Regions from separate parts of the Lysinibacillus fusiformis genome, predicted to be linked through region 1. Evidence: riboswitches for the same ligand, from Rfam matches in the RefSeq annotation. Region 1 holds a riboswitch; each other region holds the start of a gene.

Region 1 (10,694 bases):
TTGCCCACGTGGGTATTTGCCGCTCGTTTGCGGTAGAAAAAGCAAAAATATAAAAGATATGCCCGATAAGAAAGCTAGTTAGACCAATTAAAAACCACTGCAATGTATAGTCTCCAATCATGCAAAATAGAAGCCCAGCAATAATTAAAAGTTGGTATTTTTTAATATGTAATGGCTTCTGAATCGCAGCTAGAATAATGATGAGCAACATGGGAATCACTTTAAAAATGAGTTTTAAACTTTCCGCAATATGGGAAAAGAAAAAAATATAATAAAGACCAGATAAAATAATGACACCTATTAATATTTTTTTTAACAAAATTTTCAGCTCCTTTCCTTTTGAAATTCAATATTTATGGTAGAATTCCTTTCTGTACAACGTATGTATGAAACTTTTTTAGTATGTAACCGTAAAGTAAGTAGAGAGAAAGATGAAGAGAGGATGAACCAAATGACTAAGCTACTGATAGCTTCTGCAGTCATTGCATTGATCGCGAGTGTGTTAGTGACGCCGCTTATTACGAAGAAGCGAGAAGATGGACAATCGAAAAAGGTAATTGGATACTTTTTTATTGGTGTCTTTGTATTAGGATTTCTAGCCACAGGAATCACGTTATATGTAACAAAAATTGATGTAAACTGGCTTGTTTTTTGGCCTGCTATTATTTTATTAACGTTAGCTGGTGCCCTGCTTGCAAGTGGTATCGAACGGAAAATAAAAGGTGTTTTATTTTTAGCTAGTTTAGGTGTAGCTGTGTATGTATTATCAGCACCTTTATGGAATGCTAATGAAAAATTTAAGTCATCGGAAATGAAGGAAGAAGTTGAGATAAAACCATTCGATGAGACACAAACACCTGCAAGTGTTCCACCGAAATTTGCTCGCAATAAAATGAAAAAGGCTTTCGGACAAGTGCCAAACACGAGCTACTATGAATTAGGGCGCTTACAAATCCAAAAAGTGAAAGGCGAATATGTTTATATCGCACCAGTTGAATTTTCAGGATTCTTTAAATGGATGAATGGTGGTACAACACCTGGTTACTTCATAATGAGTGCTACCGATTCAGCAGATAATCCTAAATTTATCAAAGAGGAAATGAAGTATGTTCCTTCGGCATATTTAAATGCTAATTTAGAACGTCATATGCGTTTACAAAATCCATTCCTTATTTTTTATGGTGACGTACAGCTTGAGGTAGATGATGAAGGAAAGCCATATTACATTCGCTCATATGGGGAATTTATTTCTGCACGAAATGGCTTTGATGTGAAAGGAATTGTCTTGGTTGATGCGCTGACGGGGAAATCAGAGGTAATTAAACTGGATCAAATACCTGAATTTATTGATGGTGCTGTATCACCAGAGACAGTAAGTTTACAAAACAGTTATTTCGGTAATTATGTACATGGTTTTTGGAATAGTATGTTTGGTAAAAAGGATGTAAAGATTCCTTCTGATGAAGGAACAGAATCGAATGTTAGCCCAATTTTCGATGAGAAGGGTGATATGTATTACTTTACGGATTTTACAAGTCCTAAAGAAGGTGTCGATTCAATGTTAGGCTATTCTCTAACTAACGCACGAACAGGGAATGCAACATACTATACAGGGAATCAAGATTCAAGCTATATGGATTCCCAAGGTAATTTACAAATAATCGAGAAGAAATTTATTGAGAAAAAGTGGAATGGTGAAATGCCAGTGTTGTATAACTTTTATGGAGAGGCAAGCTGGCTGACAGCGGTGCTAGATTCCAATGGTTTCTTACAAAACTATTTTATCGTGTCTGCAGCCAATCCTGAAATTTCCGTTTACGCTACTACTCCTAAGGAGGCATTGAAATTATATAAAACTGCCTTAAGTCGAGGAGGAAACACAGTAGATGGTAGCTCAAACGCGGAAGAGAAACAAGTAAGTGGTAAGGTATTGCGCGTATATAAAGAACGTCTAGGCGATTTTACAACTGTATCTTTCTTATTAAACAATGGCGAAAATTATTTAGTGAGTGCTGAAACAGAACCTTTGGTAATTTATTTACAAGAGGGTGATGAGGTAATTCTCACTTATGGAGATACAGGAGAGCAGTTCCTACCAGTTCGCTCTCTCATTATTAAAGGACTACAATAACAGAACAAAAGACGATCTTGAAATAATTAAGATCGTCTTTTTTATGTAGATTGTTCTTGAACATAGGTAAGCATTTTTTCTTTATGGTTCATAAATAGTTTTTTTGCATGATCATTTAGTGTGAAAATTTCCTGTAAATATCCTTTTAGCAATCTATCTTCGTATTCAAAAGTATGGCCAGGATTGGTTTCTAAAATATAGGATAATAAAAGAGCATGCAAGACAACTACTTCTAAATTTTGCGTATTCGTAACGAATTTTAAATTGAGAATAGTAGTATGGGAGACGAACTGATTGACATAATCAATGGATTTTTTATATACATTCATATCAATATGTGGTTCTAGTCGTTTTCTTAATTGGGTGCATTCATTATTTAAGTCTTCTATTTTTAAAAATAAACCTCTTACACTTCTCTTATGCTGTTGTTCTAAGGTACGAGCAAGATGTTTATTGATATTGGACATTGTCTGTATGACTCCTTTCTTTGTTAGGTATCATTTATTAATATGAATGGAATAGCTGGAAAAGGGAAGAGTCTTTTCGTTTAATTTAGGGTTATAGTTAAACTAGGTAATATGGCGATATACCTAGAATGAATATAAATAGGTAATATTTTTATGTAAAAAATGGGATTAGTATCATACGATAGTAACCCCATTTTCATTAAGCTATTGCCAATTAAATCCTTTGGTTGCTAAAAACTCTTTAATATGAGGGCGGCGTTGTTCGATTAAAAAATCAGCCATCTGTTTTGTCCAGTTATCAATTTTTCTGTTTGATGAACGACTATTATAATATATTTCCATTGTCTCATTATAAGCTGGTAAAAGCTCTTCATATTTTTCAACATTGTATTCATTTTCATGTAATACAGCAGACACAGGTAAACGTGGTTTTACATCATTGCGACGTGCAGGAACGCCGATTGTTAGCCCGAATAATGGGAAAACGTAATCGGGTAGATTGAATAATTCACTGATTTCAGAAGTTTTATTGCGGACTCCTCCAATATAGCAAATGCCATAACCCATTGATTCTGCTGCAATAACAAAATTCTGTGCAAACAATGATACATCAGCTACGCCGACAAGGACATTTTCAGCTGAATCAGCCACAATATCTACTCCTTCTAGCTTCCCAGCCATTTGAAGTCGCTTGAAATCTACGCAAAAAACAAATGCTCCGCCTGAAGTTTCATATTGGCGTGGATTACCAGAGAGTAAGCCTAATTTTTCTTTTTTATCTGCATCTGTTACCCAGATCACACTATAGGCTTGCACAAAATGTGATGTTGCAGCCATTTGTGCTGTTCCAATTAAATCTTCGATGATTTCTTTTGAAATCGGTTCTCCATCATAGATGCGTACCGAGGAATGGTTGCGTAATAATTCTTTAACCATTAAAACTCTCTCCTTTGTGTCTGTTCTATACCATGAGCATAGCACGCTTTTCCGTCAAAATCGAATAGTGAGGTATAAAAAGTTATATATACATAATTTAAAAATGTAGAAATTATCTCGCAAAGTAAAATATTTCATTTGATATAGATTAAATATTCTAAATAGTATAAAATTATAGAAGCGACTGTTTATTTGGTTGTACTACCAAAAATTACATTATCTTTATTCGCAAATGTTTATACAGCATTAGCTATTAGGTGATGAAATCCTCCTAGAATAAAGATATAGCCTCTGATGGACGTCACAGATTTACTGGAACCAAATATGCGAGTTGAACAAAATGAAGTGGAATGGAGGAATAGGGAATGGAAGAAAAATTGGCGAAAAAGCTTCGCCATGAACAATTGCGAAGCAAGGTTGTAACAGCAGAAGAAGCAGCATCTTGGATTAAGGATGGCATGGTATTAGGGATGAGCGGATTCACACGTGCTGGCGATGTAAAGGTTGTACCTCTTGCACTTGTAGAGAAAGCGAAAAAAGAGGATTTCCAAGTAGATGTCTTTACAGGTGCATCACTTGGCCCTGAGGTAGACCAATACTTAGCAGAAGCAGGGGTCATTCGTAAACGCGGTCCTTTCCAAGCAGATGCTGGCATTCGTAATAAAATCAATAGTGGTGACATCACATTTGTGGATGCCCATCTTTCTCATAATGCTGAGCTTGTCCGCCAAGGTATTATAGGACCAATTGATTTTGCGATTATTGAAGCGGCTGCAATTACAGAAGAAGGCTTATTAATTCCTACAACTTCAGTTGGTAACTCTCCGATTTTTGTGCAAGAAGCAGACCAAGTCATCATTGAATTAAACGTAGCACAACTTGATGCATTAGAAGGTATACATGATATTTACGTACCTGCACCACAAGGAAAACGTGATCCAATTCCTTTACAGAATGTTTCTGATCGTCTTGGTATAGTTGGAATTCCACTAGATTTAGATAAAGTAAAAGGCATCGTTATTTCGGATATATTAGATGCACCATCAACGATTGTCCCAGCTGATGAAGAGACAGATGTTATGGCTAATCACTTATTAAATTTCCTACGTGAAGAGATTAAAGTAGGTCGCTTAACAACAAGTTTACGACCAATTCAATCTGGGGTAGGCTCAGTAGCGAATGCTGTATTGCTCGGCTTTAAAGATTCTGAGTTCGAGAACTTAGAAGTTTATTCAGAAGTTCTCCAGGATGCAGTATTTGAATTAATTGATGCAGGGAAAGTAAAATTTGCATCTGCTACTTCTATTACCCTTTCTGAGCAAGTAGGAAACCGTGTTTATGGGAATTTTGAAAAATATGCGGATAAATTAGTGCTGCGCCCTCAAGAAATTTCAAATCAGCCTGAAATTATTCGTCGACTCGGATTAATTTCAGTGAATACGGCGTTGGAATTAGATATTTACGGCAATGTGAATTCCACACACGTTTCTGGTACAAAGATGATGAATGGTATCGGAGGGTCTGGTGACTTTGCTCGTAATGCACGTTTAGGAATTTTTGTGACAAAGTCTTATGCTAAGGGTGGAGATATTTCAAGTATTGTCCCAATGGTCTCACATGTGGATCATACGGAGCATGATGTTGATGTCATTGTAACTGAACAGGGCGTAGCAGATTTACGAGGACTTGCTCCAAAAGAACGAGTGGGACTTATCATTGATAATTGTGCACATCCTGATTATAGGGAGCAGCTGTGGCAGTACTTTAATGATGCCAATGAGGCAACGGGTGGACATCACACACCACATGACCTAGAAAAAGCACTATCATGGCACGTTAACTATGCGAAAAACGGTACGATGAAAGACCCTGCTTTTACGAAACAATAGTCTTATCTTAAAAGCCTTGAAGGACAGATAGTCTGTTTCTTCAAGGCTTTTACGTTTTAATTTAATGAAAGTCTATAATAATCCAATCCATTTCCAATAAGTTGCAGAGAACAAAAGTACGAGAAGGAAACCGATAATGGTTAATGGAATTCCAGATTTCAAGAAATCCTTTGTTGTAAAGGAGCCTGTACCATAGGCAAGCATGTTTTGTGGTGCACTAATTGGTAATAAGAAGCCAAAGCTTATGACGAATTGTTGCACAATAACAAAACCAACTTGATCAACATTAGCCGTTAATGTGGAGGCTAAAACGATAAACACAGGTATAAGTGCTGAGGCTAAGCTAGTTGCGCTTGCAAAGCCTAAATGAATCAAAATGTTAAATAAAGTTACGAGTGCGATGGTTGCTAGTAAAGGCATAGTATCTAGCCCGAGTGAACCAAAAACTTTATCTGATAACCATGCAGCACCTTGCGTATTTAGTAAAATGGTTCCTAACATAATGCCTACCGCAAAGACGATAATTGTTCCCCATGGAATATGAGGCTCAACTTCCTTCCACGAATACACACCGATTTTAGGCATTAATAGAATAGCGATAGCAATAATTGTGACTGTTGTCGTATCAAATGGATGTAGCTTTCCTTCAGTTGCCCAGAAAAATAGTAAAACTACGGATGTAATGATTAAACGAATTTCAGGAGCCTTTAATGGGCCAAGCTCTGCAAGCTGTTTTTTGATGACCTCTTTACCACCTTCGATATTGCTAGTCTCAGGTTTAATTAAAGCAATCATAATGAAAAATAAAAAGATAGACATAATAATTGAGAAGGGGGCGGCATAAAGTAGCCAAGCACCCCATGAAATATCCACATTAAATTGCTCTTGGATAAAGTTTAAAGCCACCATATTTTGAGCTGCTGCAGTCTTAATACCGATATTCCAAATGGAAACTGCTTGTACCGAAGTAATAACTAATAAGGCAGCAAGCCGACTATCACGTGGTAAACCAAAAGCTGCCACCATTCCAAGCAATATCGGTACTACTGCGCCAGCACGTGCTGTAGCAGAAGGTACAAAAAATGCGAGGACGATAGAGACTAAAATAGCGCCAAATACGATAGCTTTTGTTTTCGTTCCTACCAATGAAAGAATCCAAAGAGCAAGTCGTTTATGTAGATTAGTAATTTGCATTGCTGCCGCTAGAAAAAGAGCTGCTGCTACTAAAGCAACGGCAGAATTACTAAAGCCGCTTAAAGATAATTTTAATGCGCTAGCTGTTCCTAGCTCTGTAGTTGGATCCTCCATTGACGGAGCGAGTCCTAGTAAAACAGTTACTAGCGCAATGATCATGGCCGAGCTCACAGGATATGAAACGGCCTCTGTAACCCAAAGGATGACTGCAAAAGCTAAAATGGCTAAAGCTCGTTGCCCAGCTATAGGTAAATCACCGTTATTAGGTAAAAAAGTAATAATAATCAGTAAAGCGAAGGCCAAGCCAATCCATAGTGGCTTTAAATTACGTTTTGAAGCTTCTTGATTTGGTGAAGACATATTTTCTCATCCTTTCTACGATAAAAATGACGATTATTATCCATAACATCGGCCTAGATAATGTTTTATTAAGATAAGAATATATCTTTTTTATTGTAGAAAAAAAACTACGCAGAATAGGTGTTTTTTACAGCAATATGAGTAGATAAAGAGAAAATACATGATCACAAAAAATACAAAAATATCCATAAAAATATTATTTCTTTTTCTTAAAGGCAGAAGTTACTTTAGGCTCTGTACCATTGACTAAACGTTTAATATTTTCTATGTGCAGGATGATGGCTATGCCAAAAAGAAGAACAGCTATAATGGTTGGGCCAATGCCAGGAATCCATAAATAAGTGGCTGTACAAAAAACGAGATAAAACTCTAGAACACCAACAATTAAATAATTTGTTGCAAAGGATAAAATAACAAATAAAATAAGTGCAAATAAACCAATCTTCCAATCGACAGCAAGTAAAATTCCGATAATGGAGGCAGTTCCTTTTCCGCCATTGAAGCCCATATAGAAAGGGAAATTATGACCTAAAATGACCCCAGCAGCCATAATGTAGGTAAGCAGCCATATTTGTTCTTCTGTTAAATGAGTGAAGTCCGCTAGATAAAAATGTGCACCGATAATAGCTACAACGCCTTTGCCAATATCGATGAGGGCTACTAAAACGCCATATTTCCAGCCGAGGGAAAGAGTAGCATTAGAGGCACCGGCATTGCCGTGGCCCGCTTTTTTTAAATCAACCCCCGATAAAAACTGTGCCACTTTAGAGCCGTGAATACAGCCAATTAAATAGCCAATAATAAGAAAAGTGATCACGGCCTTTACCATAAAAATCCTCCTCTCAAAATTTTTTCTAAAATAGTGTATGCGTTCATATTACGTATAAGAGCAGACAGAAGTTTCGGAAAAAATAAAATTTACATGTTGACAGAAAAAAACTCTATGTTTATACTGTGTAACAACGATGGAAATTGAATCTCATACTCTTATCAAGAGCGGCGGAGGGATAGGCCCTATGATGCCCGGCAACCAGTAAGTAACGAGCTTACTAAGGTGCTAATTCCTACAGATTCTTACTTGGATCTGGCAGATAAGGGGAGGAAAACTTGCAACCGCAACCCTCTTCTTAGCTGAAGAGGGTTTTTGTTTTCTACAGAAAAATCCTCCTCATCTCCGGTACCATCGTAAAAAAAATAACCATTTGGAGGTACACAATGACAAATTTTAAACCAGAAACATTGCTGTTACATGGCGGTCAAGAGCCAGACCCAGTGACGGGTTCTCGAACAGTTCCTGTCTATCGCTCAACTGCTTTCGTATTTAAAGACACTGCTCATGCGCAACGTCTTTTTGCCTTAGAGGAAGCAGGGAACATTTACACAAGGATTACCAATCCAACTGTTGATGTGTTTGAAAAACGTGTGGCTTTATTGGAAGGTGGAACAGCAGCAGTAGCACTTTCATCTGGTGCAGCAGCTATCGCATTTTCCATTTTAAATCTAGCTGGAGCTGGTGATGAGATAGTAGCAGCTAGTTCTTTATATGGTGGTACTTATAATTTATTTGCTAACACATTACCAAACTATGGTATTAAAACAATTTTTGTAGATGAAACAAACCCAGAGAATTTCAAGGCGGCGATTACTGATAAAACAAAAGCAGTCTTTGCTGAAGTGTATGGTAATCCAAGCTTAAAGGTTTTAGATATTGAAGCAGTAGCTAAAATTGCACATGATAATGGTCTACCATTAATTATTGACAGTACGTTTGCTTCTCCTTACGGTTCTACACCTATTGAATACGGTGCAGATGTTGTAGTACATTCAGCAACTAAATGGATAGGTGGTCATGGTACAACTTTAGGGGGCGTTGTTGTAGACGCTGGTAAGTTTGATTGGACTAGTGGTCGATTCCCAGGTTTTACTGAACCAGATGCTTCTTACCATGGTTTACGTTATGGAATTGATACAGCTTCTGCGGCCTTTGCTACGAAGCTACGCGTACAATTATTACGTGATTTTGGTCCAACATTAAGTGCAGATGCTGCCTTTAATTTATTACAAGGTTTAGAAACGCTTCATTTGCGTATCCCTAAACACAATGAAAATGCATTGGCAGTGGCTGAATATTTACGAAACCACCCATCTGTGGAGTATGTAAATTATAATGGCCTGGAAGATTTTCCAACACATGAATTGGCAAAGAAATATTTAAGAAATGGCTTCGGTTCAGTGCTTACATTTGGCATTAAAGGTGGACGTGAAGCTGGGCGAAAGCTTATTGATAGCGTAAAGCTATTTTCACATGTAGCAAATGTAGGTGATGCTAAGTCATTAATTATTCATCCTGCTTCCACTACACATCAGCAACTATCAGCAGACGAATTAGTTCAAGCTGGTGTAACCGAGTCGCTCATTCGCTTATCCATCGGTTTAGAGGCAATAGAGGATATTATTGCTGATTTAGATCAAGCCATTACACAGGCAACAACTACTGAACAAACAGTAGAAGCCTAAGCTTTAGAACATAGGGAAGAATGTTGTAGCGTTTACGTATTTTCTCATTCGATTGGCCTCATTTGGTAATGCGTTAAACGTTGCTACATCAACCAATTGCTACATCCGTTAATTATCAGAACCTTATAAAAAATAATACCAAGTAATTTTATATGTATTATTGACTTAATTAAATCCTTGTTATATACTAGGAAATAAGTTAAGGGTACGAAAATTCTTGTTAAAAAAGGTAAATGTTTTCATAAGTGCTCCCCCACTTTTGAATATATAGAAGAGCAGTTGCCTAGCCAGTAACTGCTCTTCCCAAAAAAACTGATGATAAAGGAGTGTTTAAAATGGGTAATATCTATAGTGCACAAAACATTGTATCCTATCTAATATATGAGCTAAATGAAGGGCATGTCTTTGTCAACAATAAGTCCATTCAACACCTTCTTACATCAGTCGAAAGAAAATGGCAGCAAGTCTTTGGTCATACAGCATTTCAAGAACATGTTTTTGCTGAAGAGGAAGACTATACTGTTAAGGAAGTATTTGAGGCATATGAACAGTACGGTGTGAGCCATATCTCACTTCCTGCGACAGAGATTTACTTAAAATATGGTACATTTCAATTAGTGGAACGTACGTATGCAATACCAAATTTTACAGAAGAAGAAATTAGTCTTGTTCAACAAGCTTTAGCACAATATCGTTATCAATTGCTTTCAAAAGCAAGTTAAAACCCCCTCATATATTTAAGCTCATTCTCTGCTGCTACAGGGAATGAGTTTTTTCTTTAAAGGGATTGTTATGAATGTCCGAGCATACATATATATAATAGAAGAAAGACATTCGTATATTGAAATGTAAATAGTCAATATTTGTTCAAATCTTATAGAATGATTAATAAAACGTATAATAAAGGGAATGAAACCGATTTCTTTTGCACATCTAGAGAAAACAAATGTCCTTCCTAGAAAGATTTTTCTTGTGCAATGTATGTATTTGCGTTACAATTTTCTTTAAGTTAAATTTTGAATTATTTGAATTTGTATGTGTTCCAACACATATAGAAATAGCGAAACTCATACAAAGAAGAGTTGTTGGCTAAAGACTGCGGTGGGTGTCAAATAGTCATGACACAACCCCATGGAGAATTAGCTTTAATGAAACTGCGGAATGTAAGTTGGAGGGAATAACAAGAATGGCAACTATAAA
Region 2 (10,694 bases), 1.1 Mb from region 1:
TTCATGTGCTTTAATACTACCAATGTTTTCTCCATCAATGCCAGCGACAAGCGTTTTCACACCATTTTCTTCAGCAATCACTATCAGCTTGTGCATAAGCTTTGTAGCAATCCCCTTTTGATAATGCTCTTTATGCACATAGACGGAATGCTCCATTGTATATTGATAACCTGGATAAGGACGGAATTGACTATAGGTAGCAAAGCCAGCGACAAGCCCATTTTCCTCAAATACAAGCAAAGGATTATCTAATACTCGTTGCTCCTTAAACCATTGTACTTTTTCATCTAAAGTTTGTATATCATATCGGTAGACCGCCTTGCTTGTTAAAATAATATCATTATAGATGTCCAAAACCTCAGGTATATCTTTTTCTTCCATGAATCGAATCATCCTGCTCACTTCCCTTAACCAAATTGTCATCATCCGCAATGAAATAGAGATAGACAGTCATTGCATTGACTATCTATCTCCTCCTATTTTATGCCTTAAACATTGAAGTAGCGAGCATCAGGATGAGCAAAAACGATTGCAGATACAGATGCTTCTGGCTCCATCATAAAGCCTTCTGTAAGATGAACGCCAATATCCTCGGGTTTTAATAAGCCGAATAGTTTTTCTTGATCCTCCAAGTTAGGACATGCAGGATAACCGAATGAAAAACGTTGTCCCTGATATTTTGCTGCAAAACGATCTCTCATAGTGAAATCTGTTGCATCAGGGAAGCCCCATTGGTCACGAATTTCCTGATGCATACGTTCAGCAAAGCCCTCTGCTAATTCTAATGCAGTCGATTGTAAGGCATGGCTTTCAAGGAATTTACCATCCTCTTTTAACTGGCGAGCTTTAGCCATAACTCCCTGACCTGCTGTTACTACCATGAGCGCAATATAGTCCATTTCACCGCTCTCTACTGTTTTTAAGAAATCTGCAAGACATAAAAATGGTTCAACCTGCTGACGAGGGAAGGTAAAACGCTCAATTTCTATCTGACTATCAGCCGGATCATACACAACGACATCATCACCATCTGCTTGAGCAGGGAAAAATTGATACAAACCTGATGGCTTTAATAGATCACTTTTTAAATAATCATCTACTAAATCCTTTAGCTCTGTCGCTCTTGAATCGCCCGCTTCAAGCAATTGCTGAACTTGCCCTTTCAAGCCTAAATGGTGTCCCAGTAATGTACGCATATTAACATAAGGATATAAATGCGATACGGAGTAGTCTTTTTTTACATGACGTCGTAAATCGGCTGGTAAAAATACTGGCGCTCCTTTTACTGTTCGTACAGGCTTTATTGTTACCTCTTTTGCGGGACGAGCAGCTCTTTTTTCATCGGCCTCTAAACGTTTTTGACGGGATTCTTCAATTTCTGCTAAGAAATTTGCACGTGTCCCCTCACCCATTAATAAATTAGCTTGCTCTAAGCCTTGCATGGCATCCTTTGAATAAATAACAGGACCGCCATATTCATCTGCAATTTTTGTTTCAGTAAAACGTCGAGAAAGTGCAGCTCCACCAACTAAAATAGGTACATCAATCCCCGCCTCTTTAAAATCCTGAGCAGTAATGACCATCTGTTGCGCTGATTTCACTAGTAAACCTGACAGCCCAATAAAGTCTGGTTTTTCCTTACGAATCGCTTCAATCAATTGGGCAGGCGTTACTTTAATGCCCAAATCGACAACCTTATAGCCATTATTACTTAATATAATATCAACAAGGTTTTTCCCAATATCGTGGACATCACCTTTTACGGTAGCAAGTACCATTTTCCCTTTTCCAGCGCTCTCTTCATCCTTCTCCATGAATTGCTCTAAATGAGCAACAGCGGCCTTCATTACACCTGCTGATTGTAAAACCTCCGCTACAATGAGCTGGTTATCATTAAATAATCGACCTACCTCAGCCATGCCCTCCATTAAAGGGCCATTAATAATATCCAGCGGTGCCTCAAAGATTTCTCGTGCAGCATCTAAATCCTCTATTAGGCCTTCTTTGGTACCTTCTAATATATAGTAAGCTAAACGACCTTCAACCGTTTTCGGAATATCCGCTTCCGTTTTTTCCTTCTTTTTATCACGATAAAAATCTGTAAACACAGCTAATGTTTCATCATTTGTATTAAATAGCAAGTCATTTGCAAGTTTAATTTCCTCTTCAGGAATGGATGCATAACGCTCCAGTTTCTCTGTATTCACAATGGCATAATCTAAGCCTGCCTGTGTGCAATGATAGAGATAGACAGCATTCAATACTTCACGGCCAACTGGTGGTAAACCAAATGAGATATTACTTACGCCAAGTACCGTCAATGTCTGCGGCAATTTTTCTTTGATAAGACGAATACCTTCAATCGTTTCAAGGGCTGAACCAATATACTGTTCATCCCCAGTTCCTACAGGGAACATCAACGGGTCAAAAATGATATCCTCCGGTGCAAGTCCCCATTTCTCAGTTAATAGTTTATAGGAACGTTCAGCAATTTCAAGCTTGCGATGACGATCAACGGCCATTCCTATCTCATCAATGGTTCCAACTACCAATGAGGCTCCGTACTTCTTCACGAGTGGCATTACTGCATCAAATCGTTCTTCACCATCCTCAAGATTAATAGAGTTAATGATGGCTTTCCCTTGAGAAAACTTTAACGCTTCCTCAATAACTTTTTCATCAGTCGAGTCAATCACAAGAGGCACCTTAACCTTTTTTACAACCTCCTGCATAAATCCACGCATATCGGCTAATTCATCACGATCAGGGTTGGCTAAACAAATATCGATTACATGAGCACCATTTTTTACTTGTGCACGTGCAATCTCTGCTGCCTCCTCAAACTTTCCATCAATGATCAAATTCTTAAATTTACGAGAGCCGATAACATTTGTTCTCTCCCCGATAAATAACGGACGCATAGAATCGTCATACAATAAGGGTTCGATTCCCGATACCGCATGACCATGTGTTTTTTCAGGTAATTGACGAGGTTGTTCATCTTTTAAAACCTCGCGAATGGCTGCAATATGAGCTGGAGTCGTTCCACAACATCCACCTACAATATTAAGCCAACCCTTATCTGCAAAACCTTTTAATTTTTGCGATAGCGATTCTGGTGATTCATGATAACATCCTTCTTCATCTGGTAAGCCTGCATTCGGGTAACAGCTAATATAGCCTGTTGAAAGCTCTGCTAATGAACGAATATGATCTGTCATAAACTCTGGTCCTGTCGCACAGTTTAGGCCAACTGATAATGGTTTAATATGCTCGATTGAAATATAAAAGGCATCAATTGTTTGCCCTGCAAGTGTCGTACCCATTGGTTCTATTGTTCCGGAAATCATGACTGGTAGTTCTTTTCCAGTTTCCTCAAAAGCACGCTTTACGCCTAGGGTGCCTGCTTTGACATTGAGCATATCCTGACTTGTTTCTAATAACAGAACGTCGGCTCCTGCCTCAATTAATGCCTTTGCCTGTACAAAGAAATTTTCCTCTAGCTCATCAAATGTAATACCACCTGTAACTGATAACGTTTTTGTTGTTGGTCCCATAGCCCCTGCGATAAAACGTGGCCAATCCGATGTCGAATAACTATCCACTGCTTGGCGAGCAATTTCCACTGCACGCTTATTAATTTCTTCGGCTTTTGCGCCAAGATCATATTCATTTAACACGAGAGGCGTCCCACCAAATGTATTTGTACAAATAATATCTGCGCCTGCCTCTAAGTATTTGTGATGAATTTTCTCAATGACATCAGGTCTAGTAAGGACAAGATTTTCATTACAGCCATCAAGCTCCTCGCCACCAAAATCCTCTGCTGATAAATTTTCGTTTTGTAGCATTGTTCCCATTGCGCCATCAAGAATTAAAATACGTTTCTCTAGTTGCTCTTCAATCGAGTGCTTAGCCATGTATACTTACTCCTTTTTTCTGTTCATCCAATTGCTCTATATATTTCATCAACTCTAGGGTCACATCATAACGTAAAAACGGTGTAATAAGGTAAATACCATTGAAATATTGCGCAGCCACTTCTACTAATTCTTTGGCAATAGCAATTCCCTCCAATGTTGCCCGTTCCTTATCTTCCCCACATGCCTTCATTCTTGCTAAGGCATCCTCAGATAATTTGATACCTGGCACTTCATGATGTAAAAACTCAGCACTTTTATAACTCGTAACAGGCATAATGCCGATGTAAATTGGTGCTTGTAAATGCTTTGTTGCCTCATAAATTTCTACAATTTTTTCTTTCGTATACACTGGTTGAGAAATGAAGTAGTCTGCTCCATGCTCAATTTTCTTCTCTAAGCGTGTCACAGCACGATCTAACACACGGACATTTGGATTAAATGCAGCAGCAACTGAAAAATTTGCTTTTTTACGAAGTGGCTTGCCTGAGAAAGAAACCCCTTCATTTAACTGCTTAATTAATTGGATTAACTCCATTGAAGATACATCATAAACACTTGTCGCACCTGGGAAATCTCCAACTTTTGTTGGATCACCCGTAACGGCCAACACGTCATGAATACCTAAAGCATTTAATCCCATTAAATGCGATTGTAGACCAATTAAATTACGGTCTCGACATGTAATATGTGTTAGTGGGCGTACACCGTGTGTACTCTTTAACAATGCTCCCATTGCAATATTGCTAATACGTGGAGAGGCCAGTGAATTGTCTGCCATCATGACTACATCTGCACCTGCATCATACAGTTGCTTTGCTCCTTCAAGGAACCCATCAATCTCTAAATGTCTAGGTGTATCCAATTCTACTATGACAGAGCGTTCACGTTTTACTTTTTCATGAAGAGGCTCATACTTTGGTGGCTCTGCTTCACGAACAATCTCAATCTTTTCAGGTTTCGCATGCTTCTCCTGAACCGGTGATAACTCTTCTAAATACTTCTTTGCTGCTGCAATATGTTTCGGTGTCGTACCACAGCAGCCCCCTATTAAGCGTACGCCTTGATCACGTAATTCGACAGCCGCTCGACCAAAATAATCCGATTCTGATTCATAAACGACACGTCCATCTTCTAAGTCAAGAAGTGAGGCATTCGGATAGGCAGACATAAATGCCTTGTTAGGAAGTTCTACACCTTCAAATGCTTGAATCGTATGATGTGGACCTAGTCGACAATTGACACCCACGATATCTGCACCGAGTGTTTCTAGCTCATGCAGGGCATTATTTAAAGACATTCCATTTTGTAAAACACCAGGCTCATGCATAGATACTTGTGCAATAATCGGTAAATTTGTTTTTGCACGTAGCATCTTTAAGGTTGCAGTTAATTCTTCAAAATCATAATAGGTTTCGAGTAAAAGGCCGTCAGGATTTCCTGCAAGTAAAACATTTGCTTGCTCTTCAACTGTCGCTAATATTTCATCTAATGTTGCATCACTTTTACGAATTCCTCGAATACCACCAATTGTTCCTAAGACAAATTGACCGCCATCTGCCGCTGCTCGTTTTGCAATGGTAATAGCCGCTTCATTAAATTGTTGGACCCGTGATTCTAATCCATAGCGAGCTAATTTAATGGCATTTGCACCGTACGTATTCGTTTGAATGATGTCAGCACCAGCTGCAATATATTCTCTATGAATCTTTTCAATTAACTCAGGTCTCTGAACATTCATTTCCTCATGGCAATACTCCAATCCATAGCCATATAGCACTGTGCCTATTGCACCGTCTGCTGTCAATACATGCGTTTTTAACCTTTCAAGCAATCCCATAAAACTAGCCTCTCTTCCTATGTCTCTATATAATAAAAAGCCTTCTTTCATAAAAAAAGAAGGCTTTAACGATTCATCATTGTTGTTCCTTCTCATCTTCGACTCAATGGTCTTCTGGATTTAGCACCTGACAATAAAGTTGGTTGCTGAAGCTTCAATGGGCCAGTCCCTCTGCTTCTCTTGATAAGAATTAAGTATGAATTTTTTAAATAATTAAAAGAATCATATCGTTTACTGACGAATGAGTCAAGACTATTTCACATAACAAAGTTTTTTTCCACTTAAAACCTTAGAAATTGGCAAGTTCCTTCGCAAGCTCTTCACCAATTTTTTTCCCGTTTTGAATGCAAGCGCCGATACCTACGCCAAAATATGAGCACCCAGCAATCGATAAATGTGGATACTTTTCATGTAATTCCTGTAGTAATCCTTGTAACGCTTCACGATGAGCTAGATCATATTTAGGCATTTGATCAATCCATTTTGTTACATTCACAACTGTTGGCTGTTCCTCAATTCCTAGGCTTTTCCTCACGTCTTCTAAAGCTACAGCTGCCAATTCTTCATCCGTCATGGCACGTAATTGCTCATAGGCTGGATTGATGCTCTTATAAAAGAGTCGTACAAGTAATTTATGTTCTTTCGATGTATGCTTCCATTTACGACTCGTCCAGGTTGCTGCATTACAAGTAACATCCGAATTATGCGAAACAATATAGCCCGTTCCATCTGCTGGCAATCTAGAGTCTGGCACATCAAAGCCTAAATAGATGGTAATGGCTGACGCTGTCGTAAATTGGTCAAAATAGCGGTTTAAAGATTCATCCTGTAGTAGATTTTGAACAGCATCATTCGGTAATGCTAAAACGACATAATCTGACTCAATATTTTCACCATTAGCTAAGGTAATTGTGTAGTTTTTATCTTGTTTTTGAACATTTAGAGTAGTAACGCCCTTGATGATTTCTACATCTGATAATGTTTGTTCAAGTCGATCAATTAAAGAAGATAAACCATTTTTAAAGGATATAAATTTTTTGTTCGCTGCTTTAACAAATTGCTCACGATTCGCATCAAAACCTTTAATAATACTTCCGTAATTATTCTTATAATCAATTAAATACGGTAAAGTAGAGCCAATGGAAAGCTGATGTAAATCGCCTGAATAAACACCTGCAAGTACTGGTGCAATTTGATTTTCCACAAGTTCCTCCCCTAAATAGTAAGTTAAAAATTCTCCTATTGAACTTTCCTTTGTGAAGCCGTAGTTTGGTAATGTCAAATCCTTTAACGCTTCTTTTTTTCCTTGCTCTGAAATAAGTGTACTTTCTTCTAAGGATGCCAAACTCATCGGTATACCAAATGTTGAATCTGTTGGTATAGCGTGTAACTCATTATTCGTATAAATATAAGAAATACCTGTTTCGTTGTAAACTAGCTCCGCTTCAAAATCAAGCTCCTGTACGAGTTCCATAACGCCTTGATGACGGGCTACAATAGAATCAGCACCTGTTTCCATGATGAAACCTTGTTCATGTGCTGAATATAATTTGCCTCCTAAATATGTATTTTTTTCTACAAGCACTAGACGAACATCTAAATTATTCTCCTTCACTTGACGTTGTAAATAATGCATTGTACATAGTCCTGTAATTCCGCCGCCTAAAACAACAACTGTTTTCATAGTAACCGCCCCTATTTTTAGTTCTTTCTACAGTATAATCTTTTTTTCATTGAAAATTACGTTAAACCCTTTACAAATTTAGCAAAAATAGAGCTATTTCATCAGTGAAATAGCTCTCCTTAGTGTTGAAAAACAAAACAGTCAATTGAAAGGTAGAAATGGATTTCCGTTGCAGGCTACTTGCTTTCCTGTGGGCGAGCGCCGAATCGCTTCCTCCGCTACCGCTCCGTGCAGGGCTTCGCCTGTCTCGCTATCCCACGGGAGTCAAGTAGCCTTCCACTTCAACCCACTAACTTTTTAGCAAAGGTTTTCAAATAAAGTGAAGGTGCTCACTACTCTTTATGAAGAGGTGTTGTCACGCATCACTTCTCCACACTGAAAATAAGAGCTTATCCCCGCTAAGAATACAGATAATGGGCGATTTGATCGCTATGCTACTATGAAAAAAAGTAAAGACACTTTGCAGCATGTTTGATTGGATTGGAGCCAGCGTCACTCCTAGGGGATTTAGCGTCACAGAGGAGACCCTGGAGCGAACGTAAGTGAGTGAAGCGGCTCATCGGACGCCCCCTGGAAAGGACGCTGGCGGAACGGAAATCAACCCCTCACCCTGCAAAGTTGCCTTTTCTGCCGTTGACATCCTCTTTTTTCAACAACATATAGAGGCAGGGACAAAACCCACCTCTAAATTAAAAAGCCTGTGAAATTTTACGATCAGTAAAATTTCACAGGCTTTAAATTTTTTCATAAAAAAATAAGGATCACTTCTGATAAAATTAAGTCACCACAACAAAATTATACAGAAAGAAGGATCCTTATGTTTAAAAATTATAACATGAATCAATTAGTTTTGCCTTTAGATTTAGAAGTAACATTACAAAAAAATGATATTGCCTTCCATGTCCACCATCTAGTTGAAAGTATCTCGCCTGAAGCGTTTGAACCATTCCTTCGAAATGAAGGCTGTCCCGCCTACCATCCACGCATGATGCTTAAAATTATCTTATGTGCTTATACACAATCTGTCTTCTCAGGGCGTAAAATTGAAGCCCTATTAAAAGATAGTCTTCGGATGATGTGGCTAGCTCAAGGGTATGAACCAAGCTACCGCACGATCAACCGTTTTCGTGTTCAACCAGAAATGAAAGAGTTGATCCGCCAATGTTTTGTCCAATTCCGTTGCCAGTTGGTCCAAGAAGAATTAATTGATCAGGAAGCTATTTTTATTGATGGAACAAAGATCGAAGCCAATGCGAACAAATTTACTTTCGTGTGGAAAAAATCCATCGAGAAATATCATAACGGATTAATTGAAAAATCAAACCAGTTATACGATGAGCTACTCGAGAAAGAAATCATACCAGAAATTGAACGAGAAAATGTAGAAGAATTAGCAGTAGAAGAGCTCGCCCAGATGGTAGAAAAAGTAGACGAAGTGATTTCCGCGTATGATCAAAAAATAGAGGATTCATCGGATGTAGCTGCGCGAAAAGCTTTAAGAGCCGAACGGAAATTCCCAAAGCAAGCACGCAAACAATTAATCGACTATATTGTACGTAAACTAAAATATCAAAAAGACTTTGAAATCTTTGGCATGCGAAATAGTTATTCCAAGACGGACTCAGATGCCACATTTATGCGAATGAAGGATGACTATATGAAAAATGGTCAATTGAAAGCAGGTTATAACATCCAAGTCGCAACAGAAGGTCAATATGTGCTTGCCTATAGTATCTATTCGAACCCAACGGATACACGTACCTTAATCCCGTTTTTAGATGAAATCGAACAACATTATTTTGAACTACCAAAACACGTTGTCGCAGATGCTGGATATGGTAGCGAACAAAATTATGATGATATCCTTTCGAATCGTAAACGAGAAGCCTTAATTACGTATAACTTGTATTTAAAAGAACAAAAGAAAAAGTATAAACAAAACGAATTCAATACAGCATACTGGGATTATGATGAAGAAAATGATCAATACACATGCCCGAACCAACAACAGCTTGTATTTAAATATCGTACCACGAAAACGGATCAATATGATTTCACGCGCGAGTTTAAGGTATACGAATGTGAAGACTGTTCCGAATGCCCATTCCGTTCATTATGTACAAAAGCAAAAGAAGGAAATAATCGTAAGTTAATAGTGAATGAGAAGTGGGAACAGCAAAAAGAATATGTAAGAACAAAGCTTTCAGAAGAAAAAACGAGTACCATTTATCGTCAACGCAAAATTGACGTGGAACCAGTTTTTGGATTCTTGAAAGCTAATTTGCGTTTCACTCGATTTTCTGTTCGAGGAAAATCGAAGGTTAAAAATGAAATAGGTCTGGCATTAATGGCTGTGAATTTAAGAAAATTCACAGCCATTAGGTATGGAGACAACATAAAAAATAGAGAAATCCTAATTTGAATGAATTCAAATTAGGATTTCTCACTAATTGAAGCTAGTTATGTCCCAGCCTCTTGCTTTCTGAATCTCTAAAAGACCCATCCTCTATTGCAATATTTACACAACAAACATTTTAATAGGTACTATAGTGTTTAATACTTCTAAAAATACAAATAGATGTAAATGTTAGTAGTCTATCCTTTTAAATTTTGCGCAAAGTTCGCTAATTTTTCTGCTGAATTCGTTACCTCAGTAAATGAAGTGCCTAATTCACTTAATATGCCTACAATTGCTTGTATTTTCGTTGCCATACAATCATTTTGATCTTTTGCTTCTGTCATGGCTCCCAATATACTCGTAAATTGACCTTCAGTTTGTAACATATTTTCCTCACCAGCTGCTACTTCATCTTGAATATTTGTCAAAGAATGCTCTAATTTCTCGGTTCGTTCACCCGTTTTTTTCAATAACAAAGCAACCGCTGTAACTGATTCTTTTGTTTGAATCGATAATTTACGCACTTCGTCAGCCACTACACTAAAGCCCTTCCCTGCTTCCCCAGCGCGTGCTGCTTCAATTGCAGCATTCAAAGCCAACAGATTCGTTTGATTCGCAATATTGGTCACAACACTCATGATTGTTTCCATTTCCCTAGACATACCTGATAATTGTTCAATATTTTCTTCTATATCATGAAGAGAATGAATAATATTGAGCATATTTTGTGATTGATTTTTTAAACGTTCGCGACCCTCAAGTGCTTGATTTTCAGCCAATGTAGACACTTCGAGTGATTTTTTGGCCAATTGTTTAATTTCGTCAGATTGTTTGCTTAAGCAGCAAAATGAA
Region 3 (10,694 bases), 2.2 Mb from region 1:
CAAACGCCGGCCACATTACTCGCCAAATTTAAAAACTTCGCATTACCAGCCGCCTTTAAAAAATCAAAGCCTACCAGTAGGAAGCTAAAAATTAAAAAGGAGCCTGTTCCAGGACCAAGAAATCCATCATAAAAACCAATAGCAAATAATAACAGCATAAATAAAAATAAATGCGTTTTAGATAGTTTTTTTACAGTAGCGACAGCGCCCCAATCCTTTTTAAAGATCGTATATATCCCAACAGCCGCCAGCATAACAAGCATTAAGGGCTTTAGTAATGCTGGGTTGATTAGATGTACAGTCCATGCACCACATAAAGATCCAATAAATGCTAGAGGAAAATATTTGAGGACAGAGCGAATGTCCAGCTGGCCAGAACGGTAGAAGGAAATCGAGGACGTGAGCGAGCCCATTGCTCCTGCTAGTTTATTCGTGGCAACAGCTGCGGCTGGATTTAGGCCAACAAACAGTAAAGCAGGTAATGAAATTAAACCGCCCCCTCCCACTACTGAGTCGACAAAAGCCGCCAGAAATCCAAATGAAATTAACAGTATAAGAATATGTACATCGACTTCAAAAAACATATTACACCTCTTTTAAATTAGTTACTACTGAAATAGTAACTAATTTTATTTGTGCTGTAAACCCTCATTTTTTCATTGGCAAATCTTCACAAAAGTAGCCTATAATAAAGATAATGGAGGGATTACATGGAGGAATTAATCGCCCAGTTGAAAGAAATGGGTTTTACAGAATATGAAGCAAAGGCCTATACGGCACTTGTTCAGCAAAGTCATGTCAGTGCCTATCAGGTTAGTAAAAATTCTGGCATACCACGTGCAAGAGTGTATGATATTTTAAATATCCTTGTAGATAAGGGCATCGTGTTAAAAGAAGAGACCGCAGAACAAACAACCTATGCGGCAATGCCAGTGTCTGTGTTTTTACAGCAAATGCAACAACGCTGGGAGTCAAATTTTACATCTATGCGCGGGAAATTAGAGAAACTAGAGGAAAAAGTGCAAGAAGCGGAGCCTAAAGTGGTCATGCTAAAGGGCAAGGAATCCATCATTAACTATTGTCAGTCACTTCTAAAGAAAGCGGAGAAAAAGGTGATGCTGTCAATGTGGGAGGATATGTATGATGCGCTACGAGAAGAGTTGCAAGAGGTGGCCCAGCATGTTCCTGTCCATGGAATTACTTTGTATGTGGGGGAGCATTTAGCCTCGATTGACCAGCATAGAGCCACACACTATACAAAAAAATCGTCTACACCGCATTGGTTTATCTTATCGATAGATAGTCAGGAAATGATTTATGGTCACTCTCCATCCACGCAAGAGACGGCTTTTATCACCAATGATCCTGTCCATATTTATTTACTAGAGGATTATATTTGGCATGATGTGCTCATCAATCGACTGGTAAAACGGGATGATCAGGAGTTAGAAGACTGGATTGCTAAGGAGCGAAAAGCTTTCTTCTTGGAATAATCGTATAAGGGAAGGGGAGTAACGTGAAAAAAATCGTGTTGCTAGGTTTAATGAGTTTACTAATGTTAGGAGCATGTAACGCTACACCAGCTGCTGATCCACTAGCGATTCATGAGCTAACTGTTGTCCCCGACAATATCCAAAAAAATATTGTTTCTAATGACAGAATACAACTATTGCATGAAAATAATGCTTCATATTACCTCGTCTATTATTCAAAGGGGAATGTGTTGGCAAGTATTACGGCTGAGGGAAATAGGCTTATCATCCAGCTAGAAGAAGGCAGCGAGCAAAGGAAAGAGGCTCAGCCCTATGTTTTTCAAATCAACGTCAAGAATCCTGAGTTTGATACCATTGATTTGCGAATAAATAGCCAGAGTACACCAATCGATCGCATGACCATAATGTGAAAAAAGAAACCGAAATCCCTCTAGACGAGATTTCGGTTTCTTTGCATGATGTCTAATAAAAGACTTTGTCTACATTGTATTTAGAGCGGAAAGTATTAATCGCATATGTTTCGTAAATTTCACGTTCCATTGGATCTTCTACTTCATAGACTTCAATTTTGAACACTTCATCACGATGGTTTTTCATCGGAGATACATTGTCCTCGAAATGTTTTTTAATACGTTGACGAATTTTACGTGCTTTCCCAACAAACAATAGCTCATTCTTGTCATTATAGAATAAGAAAATGCCGCCTTTATCACGTGTGATTTTATGGAAGTCAATAAAACCGAAGTAAGGTGTGATTTCCACATCACCTGGTTTTAAATCTTGTTCACGTTGACGGATTACTAGATCTGGTTTTGGAAATTCAATTTTAATCAAACTATTCACGTTCCTCTCTCTTACTAAAAGTATATGGTAACATAATTACGGCATGTTTACCATAAATTTTAAATGTAGAAACACCACATATAGCAAGCTTAGTGTACATCAAATGAGCAAGGAACATGCACTTGAATCACAAAATATTCTATGAATTATTGATATTCTAACTAGTTCATGTTACAATTCAAGATAATTAAATAATCTTATCAAGAGAAGCTGAGGGATTTGGCCCGATGACGCTTCAGCAACCTCTAACAATTGTTAGAAAGGTGCTAATTCCAGCAAAGGATTTTTTCCTTTGAGAGATAAGAGTGGACGTGAAAAAATCCTTCTCATTCTATCTCGTATGGAATGAGGAGGATTTTTTAATTTAGTTGCATTCTTTGCAAGCAAGGTTTGCTAAAAAAGAGAGTGATTATAGAGAGGGGAAAGCAAGATGCCAATTAATATTCCGAAAAATTTACCAGCTGGAGAACATTTACGTGAGGAAAAAATCTTCGTCATGGAAGAGGATCGAGCGAAAACACAGCAAATCCGTCCATTAAATATATTAATACTAAATTTAATGCCTGAAAAAGAAAAAACAGAGCTTCAATTACTACGTTTATTAGGGAATACACCACTACAGGTGAATATTACCTTTTTAAATACGGCCACACATGAATCGAAAAATGTGAGTAAATCTCATTTGCAACTATTTTACACAACGTTCAACCAAATTCGTCACCGACGCTATGATGGCATGATTATTACTGGGGCACCTGTAGAAAAAATGGCATTTGAAGATGTCAACTATTGGCAGGAAATTTCAGAAATTATGGATTGGTCTAAAAAGAATGTGACATCCGTGCTACATATATGTTGGGGGGCACAGGCTGCATTGTATCACCATTATGGCATTGGGAAGGTCGAGCTTGCTGCTAAATGCTCAGGCGTCTATTCCCATGTAATTACAGATTTAACGGTGGATTTAGTGCGCGGCTTTAGCGATTTATTTACTGCGCCTCATTCTCGCTATACATCTGTTTCCATTGACGAGGTTCGCAATCATCCAGACCTACGATTATTATCCTATTCAGAGGATGCAGGGGTATTCATCGTACAATCAAAAGATAATAAAAATATTATGATAACGGGGCATCTGGAGTATGATGCGACAACACTAGCCGATGAATATAGCCGTGATGTGGCGAAGGGCATAGATATCGACGTCCCTGTGAATTACTTCCCGAATGATGATCCGAAACAAGAGCCGATGAATACATGGCGTGCCCATACGCATTTATTATTCTCTAACTGGTTGAACTACTATGTCTACCAAGAAACACCATACGAATGGGATTTTGTAGATGAAATCGAATATCATATCTAATTAATAAAAAGTCTAATTTCTTTTCTAAACGTAAAAGAAATTAGACTTTTTGATTTTCCTTCGTTGTATCCTGTTGGGGTGTTTCGGTATTTTGAGCCTTAGATTTACGATTTCGAATAACTGCCACAATCAACAAAAGTATTGGTAATAAAATGGTGAAGATAAAGGAAAAGATAGGCCAAATTTCATTATTATAATTAGTAGAATGCACAATATCTGGATGAACAATTTGAGAAAGTCCAATGATAATGATGCCCATCGGTAAAATAAGCGGACGATGATCCTTGATTTTCAAAATTTGGGCAAGGCCAACAACGGTCGTATAGAAATACATAAATGTGCGAATATAAATAGACGAAATCCACATAAATGCCATAATAATTTCAATACGTTGCAAAAAATTCCCTATGGATATTCTTTGCGCTAAGGCATAGCTGGGAAATGTCCTAGATGCTGTGTTTTCAGGCCCTAAGACAAGAATCGATAGGACAATCAACGTAATTAAGACGACACCACCAAGGATGGTCCCAATATATAGCCCTTTCTGTGCAGATGGCTGTACATTGACGCCAGCAGGATATAGCATCAATAACACGAGTAATGGAAAGGAAAAGATACTCATAAAGCGTGCAATACTATAAAACATAGATGTTTTGGTTGCTTCTAGTAGAGGCTGAATATTCTCAAATGTAATTTGAGGGGTAATACAAACGACGAAAAAAATAAAGATAAAGATAAACAACGGAAAGAGAATTTCTGCTGAACGGGCAAACGTCTCAATCCCTAGATACGCGGCATACATAATAATGATACTGAACAGTAGGGCGAATGCTAATGTCGGTGTTTCTGGCATAACTTCGGTTTTCATAAAAATACCAATAAAATAAAGTAACTCTCCAGTGGAGAAAAAGGTGAGAATGAGAAAGCAAATGGCTGTGATTTTCCCCAAAAAACGACCAAGAATTTTTTCGTTCGCCTCTATAAAATTAAGAGAGGGTGTTTGATTGGCGAGTGTTAAGAATAACTTAATGACCAGTAAACTAAGCACAACACCAATGCTTGCCGCAACCCAAGCATCTTGCTTAGCAGCGCCCGTAATACTTGAAGGGATAATTAAAATTGCTGTACCGATAGAATAGAGGAAGGTAACGATTGTAAACTGTCTTGAACTAATGATCTCTTTTTCCATCTAGCTACCCTCCGTTTCTCAGTCCATCTTTTTATTTTGTGAATGACACAATGTAATCCTTAATTGGTGTGAAGATAAAGGTAATTAAATCTAATGGGCTTGGAATATGGACTTTCAGGGCAATGGCCATATTTAAAGCAGTTCCAATGAATAGCAAAAAGGAGAAGACAATAATGGTTTTTTTATCCTGTTGCTTTTTGAACTTTGGAATAAATAGAAGTGCAACGATGATTGAGATGATCAAGATAGCTACAGCTAGCACCATTTCATTACTCCTCCTTTGGCTTGTTTAATAATGAATTTTGCATCGTACCCAATCCTTGTGTTGTTACCTTCACGTGAACAGCCACTGCCAAATCGGGAAAGAGGGAAGCCCACTCATCCTTGATTTTTCCCCACTGCTTTGCATCTGCACGATGTAGGGCATCACCAAAACCAAAAACATCGATTTCATATTGCTGTTGCATTATCTCTAATGTTTTTTCAATGCGTTCATCGATACCCTGGGCTGTTTTTTTATTAACGTAATCAATCGATTTATTTTTGGTGAGATTGATATCACATTCGACCTCTCCAACATTCTGCTCAACATTAATATGAACATCGATTTTCGGCTTCCCATTTTTAAATGACCCTTTCACTTTTGTAGTGGATTGGGTGATTTCCGTAGATAAAGTCCCTTTGTTAGGACAGGCGATGATTTCAATCGTACTTTGAATTTTGTCATTAAGAAAGCTAATGCCTTTGCTTTCACCCTCGGATAGCAGCCCCATATATTTATCCCCTTTAAAGACTGCTAATCCCGCATATTGTAACAGCACAGGTGTTTTAACACGTTGCACATTTGTTTGATCTACCCCTAATTTCTTATCGCCATGAACTTCAATAGCAGAAATTAACGCCCCTTTATGCTTGTTGCTTAACGTATTGACTAGTTCATCAATATTAACAGCTATTGTGGAACCCCAAGCTCTCTCAGAGACATCGAGGGAATTTAACATTTTATTAGCTGGAACCTTTTCGATGGGTGTTAAGACATTTAATACTTCCTTCGCTGTCGCTTCATGAGACATAATGACATCGAAATCCTTACGAAATTCATGGTCCCTTACAATTAAATCGAGTGCATCACTAATTCCTTCTTTCGCGAGATCTTCTCCTAAAACAACCACTTGAAGATGGGCAAAATAAGGCTTTCGTGCAGCAAGGGTCGTCATTTTTCGAATGGCCTCAAAGATGGTTTCGCCTCTAGAATGATAGCTAACAACAGGAGAGCGTTGAGTGGAAGCTTGTCGCACTGAAACTTCACTAGGATCGACAATTTGAACCGTAATTTCATATTCTTCGTCTATTTTGTCAATGCCCAGTGCTACGACAATGGCTAGTTCATTTAATTCACGCTTACTCCAGCAACCACTTAACAGTAAAGTGAGGATACATAGTAAGCAAATCCATTTTATTTTTGCCATATTCCATTCCTCATTTATCCAGTAGTTATTTCCTTCCTTTTACATTGACATAGTTATGGCCTCTAACAATATTTTTTTGATTGACTAAACGAGGTCGTGTAAGTAACTTTCTACGCGGAAACAGCACAAAGGCATCCTTCTGATCCTGTAATATTAACGGTGCAAAAGGGCTTAAATAAGGTACACCAAATGATCGAATGCTACATAAATGAAGAATAATGACCATAATGCCAAACATGACACCAAATAAACCAAACATAGCAGCTAAAATCATTAATGGAAAACGTAGCACACGAATGGTATTCGATAAGCCATAAGCAGGGAATAGGAAGCTACAAATCGCCGTTAAGGCCACAATAATGACCATTACAGCCGAAACAACGCCTGCATCAACTGCTGCCTGACCAATAACTAATGTCCCTACAATGGACACAGCTGGCCCGATTGTTCTAGGCATCCGTAGCCCAGCTTCCCTTAGTACCTCAAAGGCAATCTCCATAATAAGGGCTTCGACAACAGCAGGGAAGGGTACACCTTCTCTTTGCGATGCAATACTAATCAACATAGGTGTTGGTAGCATTTCTTGGTGAAAGGTGGTAATTGCAACATACAAAGAAGGTGCTACTAATGCTAGACTGATACCAAAAAAACGCAAGATACGTACAAGTGAGCTAATCATCCAATGCTGATAATAATCTTCTGCTGATTGTAAAAAGGATGTAAATAACGCTGGTACAACTAAAACAAAAGGTGTGCCATCAACGAGAATCGCCACTTTGCCATCTAATAATTCACCTGCGATGACATCAGGACGTTCGGAGTTGTAGACGGTTGGAAACATAGAATTTTTTGAATCCTGAATAAAATCCTCAATATAGCCGCTTTCCAGTATACCGTCGATATTAATGCGGTCTAATCGAGCTAATACCTCTGCGACAATTTTGTCGCTGGCGATGCCATTTATATACATCACCGCAACGTCTGTTTGTGTCACATCACCGATAACGCGTGACTTTATCCAGAGATTCGGACTTTTTATTTTGCGACGGATGAGCGCAGTATTTGTACGTATGGTTTCGGTAAAGGATTCCCTCGGTCCGCGAATAACAGATTCAGTCGATGGCTCTGTGACAGCTCGATCCTTGGCACTTCTGGTACTTGTCACAATCCCCTCAGCAAAACCGTCTAATAAAATAACCGTTTCACCATTGAGGATGGCATTATAGAGTGTTGTAAAATGCTCGATATTCGTCACATCGCCTACTGTTAGATAGGAATTCCGAACATATTGGTTAATCGTTGTTATCTCAATATCTTGTTCTTCTTCAATATTTGCCATCAGTTTATCGATAACAGAATCAGAAATAGTGGTTTTATCCGATAAGCCATCGATGGAAATAATAGCGAGGTTATGGGGAACCGCTTCTCCAATCGTAATTTCGCGTATGATAATATCATTACTATGCCCTAGTGACTGTTGAATGATTTTTATATTTTTAGATAGGGAAGTATACAACAAATCGTTCGTTGTATGGGATGGGGAGGTCTCGATATTGTTGGACATGGACATATGTTTTCCTCCTCAAATGGACGTTCATTATCATTAGAGTGGACAATTTTTTTGAGAGATAAACGAAAAGGGGATGAAAAATTAGCTAATTGCGGTTAAATCATGTACTGTGCAACATTCGTATGCGGGTTTTTCAAGTTGTCTCGAAAAATTGTTCTGTACTAAATAAAAAAAACAGTCTATCCTTTCATGGGCTGAAAGGATAGACTTGTTTTATGTACGATAGTCGTATTGTAATTCATCTTTACTTGTATCAACGTCAACATGTAAATTGTGATCGTTAAAGAACCAAAGATCTTTCTCGTCAATGTAATAGATGACGTCATCAATTACTGTCTGCACACCTATGGCAATGGGTTCCTCACGTGTCATGCCGAGTGAAAAGCCTTCATGAAACGGACTAGAGCCACCGTAGCGTGCATAAAAGCGAATTGTATCGCCAGGTTCAACTTCCATTTCATGTTTGAACCATTGTAGGGCTTCATCTGTCAATGCAATGTTCATTTCAAATGCTCCTCTCTTCCTACAGCCATTTTACCTTTGGTTCGGTGCCGTTTTTAATACGTGCAATATTGGCACGGTGGCGATAAACAATAAAGGTAAATAAAAAGGCTACCAAGATGCCTAATGCAAAGTCACCTGTAATAAAATAATAAACGATTGCATAAATAAGCGCTACTAAAGCGGCTATCATCGATGTTAAGCTAACGATTTTTGTGATTTTTAATGTCACAATAAAGGTAATAAATAGTAGGACAAAGAGAGGCCAAGAATAGCCTAATAATACACCCGCAGAAGTTGCCACGGCTTTCCCACCTCGGAAGTTGGCGAAGATCGGAAACATATGACCGATCACAGCGACAAGACCAAGTAATAAAGAATGAAGTGTACTGTCAGAGAAAACGGGAAGTGTCACGAGTAAGACAGCGGCTGTTCCTTTTAAGACATCCATCACCGTAACAACAATACCTGCCTTCTTCCCTAACGTTCGAAAAGTATTGGTCGCACCAAGATTACCGCTCCCGTGTTCACGAATATCGGTATTATAAAAAATTTTGCCTATCCATAATCCAGAAGGTATAGAGCCGATTAGATAAGCACATAAAATAATAAGTCCATTGATCATAGCTGGACTCCTTTCATTCATAGTCCATCACTTGGTACTAATAGTTTGTAACAAGTATTTTACACTTTTTCTTGCTAATCTACAATGATATGAAGGAGATTTCATAGGAAGCCTTGAATTCAATACAAAAGAGAATCTATTAGCGAGGGCTAGGCTTTTAGACAAAAGTTTGTAAGAAGTGAAAAAACCTTTTTAAAAATATAGGCAAAAAGGCAATTTTGTCAATCGCTCATTCCTTTGGTAGAATAGAAGTCTAACTTTATCCAGTTTCATCCCAAGGTACGTAATAGTGCTTCTATCTGCAAGCAACACAAATTTATTTTGCAACTATATAGGCTTCGATGCGTCCAATGTTGATGGAAGCTAGAAGCAGTCTGTCTTGCTTAAATACCAATTTTAAGCAACTGTTGAAGATGTTTACTATTTAGAAATATGATCAAAACTGTGAGCAAATTATTAAAATGATTGGACCTGTCGCTAGCTATTGACAGGAAATGCTATTATTATTAGGATGAGAACATAAATAGAACATGTGTTTGTTTTTGGAGGGGAATTTTTTTGACGAATAAACAGTCAACTAGCGTCTATAATGATGACGCTATACAAGTATTGGAAGGATTAGAAGCGGTGCGCAAACGACCTGGCATGTATATCGGTTCGACGGATGGCCGTGGACTTCATCACCTTGTGTATGAAATCGTAGATAATGCGGTGGATGAAGCACTGGCTGGCTTTGGATCTCATATTATTGTCACAATTCATAAAGATCAAAGTATGAGTGTGCGCGACTTTGGCCGTGGGATGCCAACCGGTATGCATAAAATGGGCAAACCGACACCAGAAATTATTTTTACGGTGTTACACGCTGGCGGTAAATTTGGTCAAGGTGGCTATAAAACAAGTGGTGGTTTACATGGTGTTGGTTCTTCTGTTGTGAATGCGCTCTCAACATTTTTAGAGGTGACGATTCATCGTGATGGCAAAAAGTATCGTCAGCGCTTTGAGCACGGGGGACAGCCTGTCACAACGCTTGAAAATATTGGTCAAACCAAGCAGACAGGAACACTTGTCCATTTCCTACCAGATGAAACGATCTTCTCTGTCACAAAATTCAATTATGATACGTTAGCAGAACGATTACGTGAATCAGCCTTTTTATTAAAGGGTTTAAAAATTGAATTAATCGATGAGCGCGAGGAAGGCAAAAATGATGTGTTCTTTTATGAGAATGGCATTGAAGCTTTCGTTGCGTATTTGAATGAGGAAAAAGATGTCCTTCATCCAGTGAAATATGTAGAAGGTATACAAGATGATATCGAAGTAGAGTTCGCTTTCCAGTATAACGATGGTTATTCGGAAACGATCTTATCATTTGTTAATAATGTTCGTACACGTGATGGTGGTACACATGAAACGGGTGCAAAAGCAGCATTGACACGTGTCTTTAATGAATATGCAAGAAAAATTGGCTTGTTAAAGGACAAGGATAAAAACCTTGAGGGGACAGATATTCGTGAGGGCTTAGCGGCCATTGTGTCTGTTCGTATCCCAGAGCACTTACTACAATTTGAAGGTCAAACAAAGGGCAAGCTTGGTACAAGTGAGGCTCGTTCTGCAGTGGATAGTGTGGTGTCTGAG

What was found. Region 1 has a riboswitch for S-adenosylmethionine ahead of JTI58_RS11060 (O-acetylhomoserine aminocarboxypropyltransferase/cysteine synthase family protein). Riboswitches for the same ligand answer to the same signal wherever they lie in the genome.
Region 2: linked by a shared signal. The riboswitch ahead of JTI58_RS05680 (bifunctional homocysteine S-methyltransferase/methylenetetrahydrofolate reductase) and the one ahead of JTI58_RS11060 (O-acetylhomoserine aminocarboxypropyltransferase/cysteine synthase family protein) in region 1 are both predicted to bind S-adenosylmethionine.
Region 3: linked by a shared signal. The riboswitch ahead of metA (homoserine O-acetyltransferase MetA) and the one ahead of JTI58_RS11060 (O-acetylhomoserine aminocarboxypropyltransferase/cysteine synthase family protein) in region 1 are both predicted to bind S-adenosylmethionine.

What each region holds. Positions count from the first base shown of each region.
Region 1 covers NZ_CP070490.1:2,228,389-2,239,082, forward strand. Annotated here, with positions in the region: gene JTI58_RS11025 (lysoplasmalogenase) at 1-319, opposite strand, end outside; gene JTI58_RS11030 (hypothetical protein) at 452-2,131, shown strand; gene JTI58_RS11035 (hypothetical protein) at 2,173-2,598, opposite strand; gene chrR (oxygen-insensitive NADPH nitroreductase) at 2,803-3,534, opposite strand; gene JTI58_RS11045 (succinyl-CoA:acetate CoA-transferase ScpC) at 3,900-5,423, shown strand; gene JTI58_RS11050 (SLC13 family permease) at 5,496-6,977, opposite strand; gene JTI58_RS11055 (glycerol-3-phosphate acyltransferase) at 7,174-7,806, opposite strand; SAM riboswitch class I at 7,962-8,075, shown strand; gene JTI58_RS11060 (O-acetylhomoserine aminocarboxypropyltransferase/cysteine synthase family protein) at 8,193-9,494, shown strand; gene JTI58_RS11065 (hypothetical protein) at 9,830-10,216, shown strand; gene JTI58_RS11070 (homoserine dehydrogenase) at 10,681-10,694, shown strand, end outside.
Region 2 covers NZ_CP070490.1:1,129,367-1,140,060, forward strand. Annotated here, with positions in the region: gene JTI58_RS05670 (GNAT family N-acetyltransferase) at 1-393, opposite strand, end outside; gene metH (methionine synthase) at 489-3,920, opposite strand; gene JTI58_RS05680 (bifunctional homocysteine S-methyltransferase/methylenetetrahydrofolate reductase) at 3,913-5,760, opposite strand; SAM riboswitch class I at 5,850-5,950, opposite strand; gene JTI58_RS05685 (protoporphyrinogen oxidase) at 6,050-7,444, opposite strand; gene JTI58_RS05690 (IS1182 family transposase) at 8,262-9,866, shown strand; gene JTI58_RS05695 (globin-coupled sensor protein) at 10,040-10,694, opposite strand, start outside.
Region 3 covers NZ_CP070490.1:4,450,680-4,461,373, reverse strand. Annotated here, with positions in the region: gene JTI58_RS21945 (TSUP family transporter) at 1-584, opposite strand, end outside; gene JTI58_RS21940 (TrmB family transcriptional regulator) at 711-1,493, shown strand; gene JTI58_RS21935 (hypothetical protein) at 1,517-1,903, shown strand; gene JTI58_RS21930 (nucleotide excision repair endonuclease) at 1,956-2,327, opposite strand; SAM riboswitch class I at 2,531-2,642, shown strand; gene metA (homoserine O-acetyltransferase MetA) at 2,767-3,702, shown strand; gene JTI58_RS21920 (GerAB/ArcD/ProY family transporter) at 3,743-4,891, opposite strand; gene JTI58_RS21915 (hypothetical protein) at 4,923-5,156, opposite strand; gene JTI58_RS21910 (Ger(x)C family spore germination protein) at 5,161-6,360, opposite strand; gene JTI58_RS21905 (spore germination protein) at 6,386-7,930, opposite strand; gene JTI58_RS21900 (HesB/YadR/YfhF family protein) at 8,144-8,434, opposite strand; gene plsY (glycerol-3-phosphate 1-O-acyltransferase PlsY) at 8,454-9,056, opposite strand; gene parE (DNA topoisomerase IV subunit B) at 9,615-10,694, shown strand, end outside.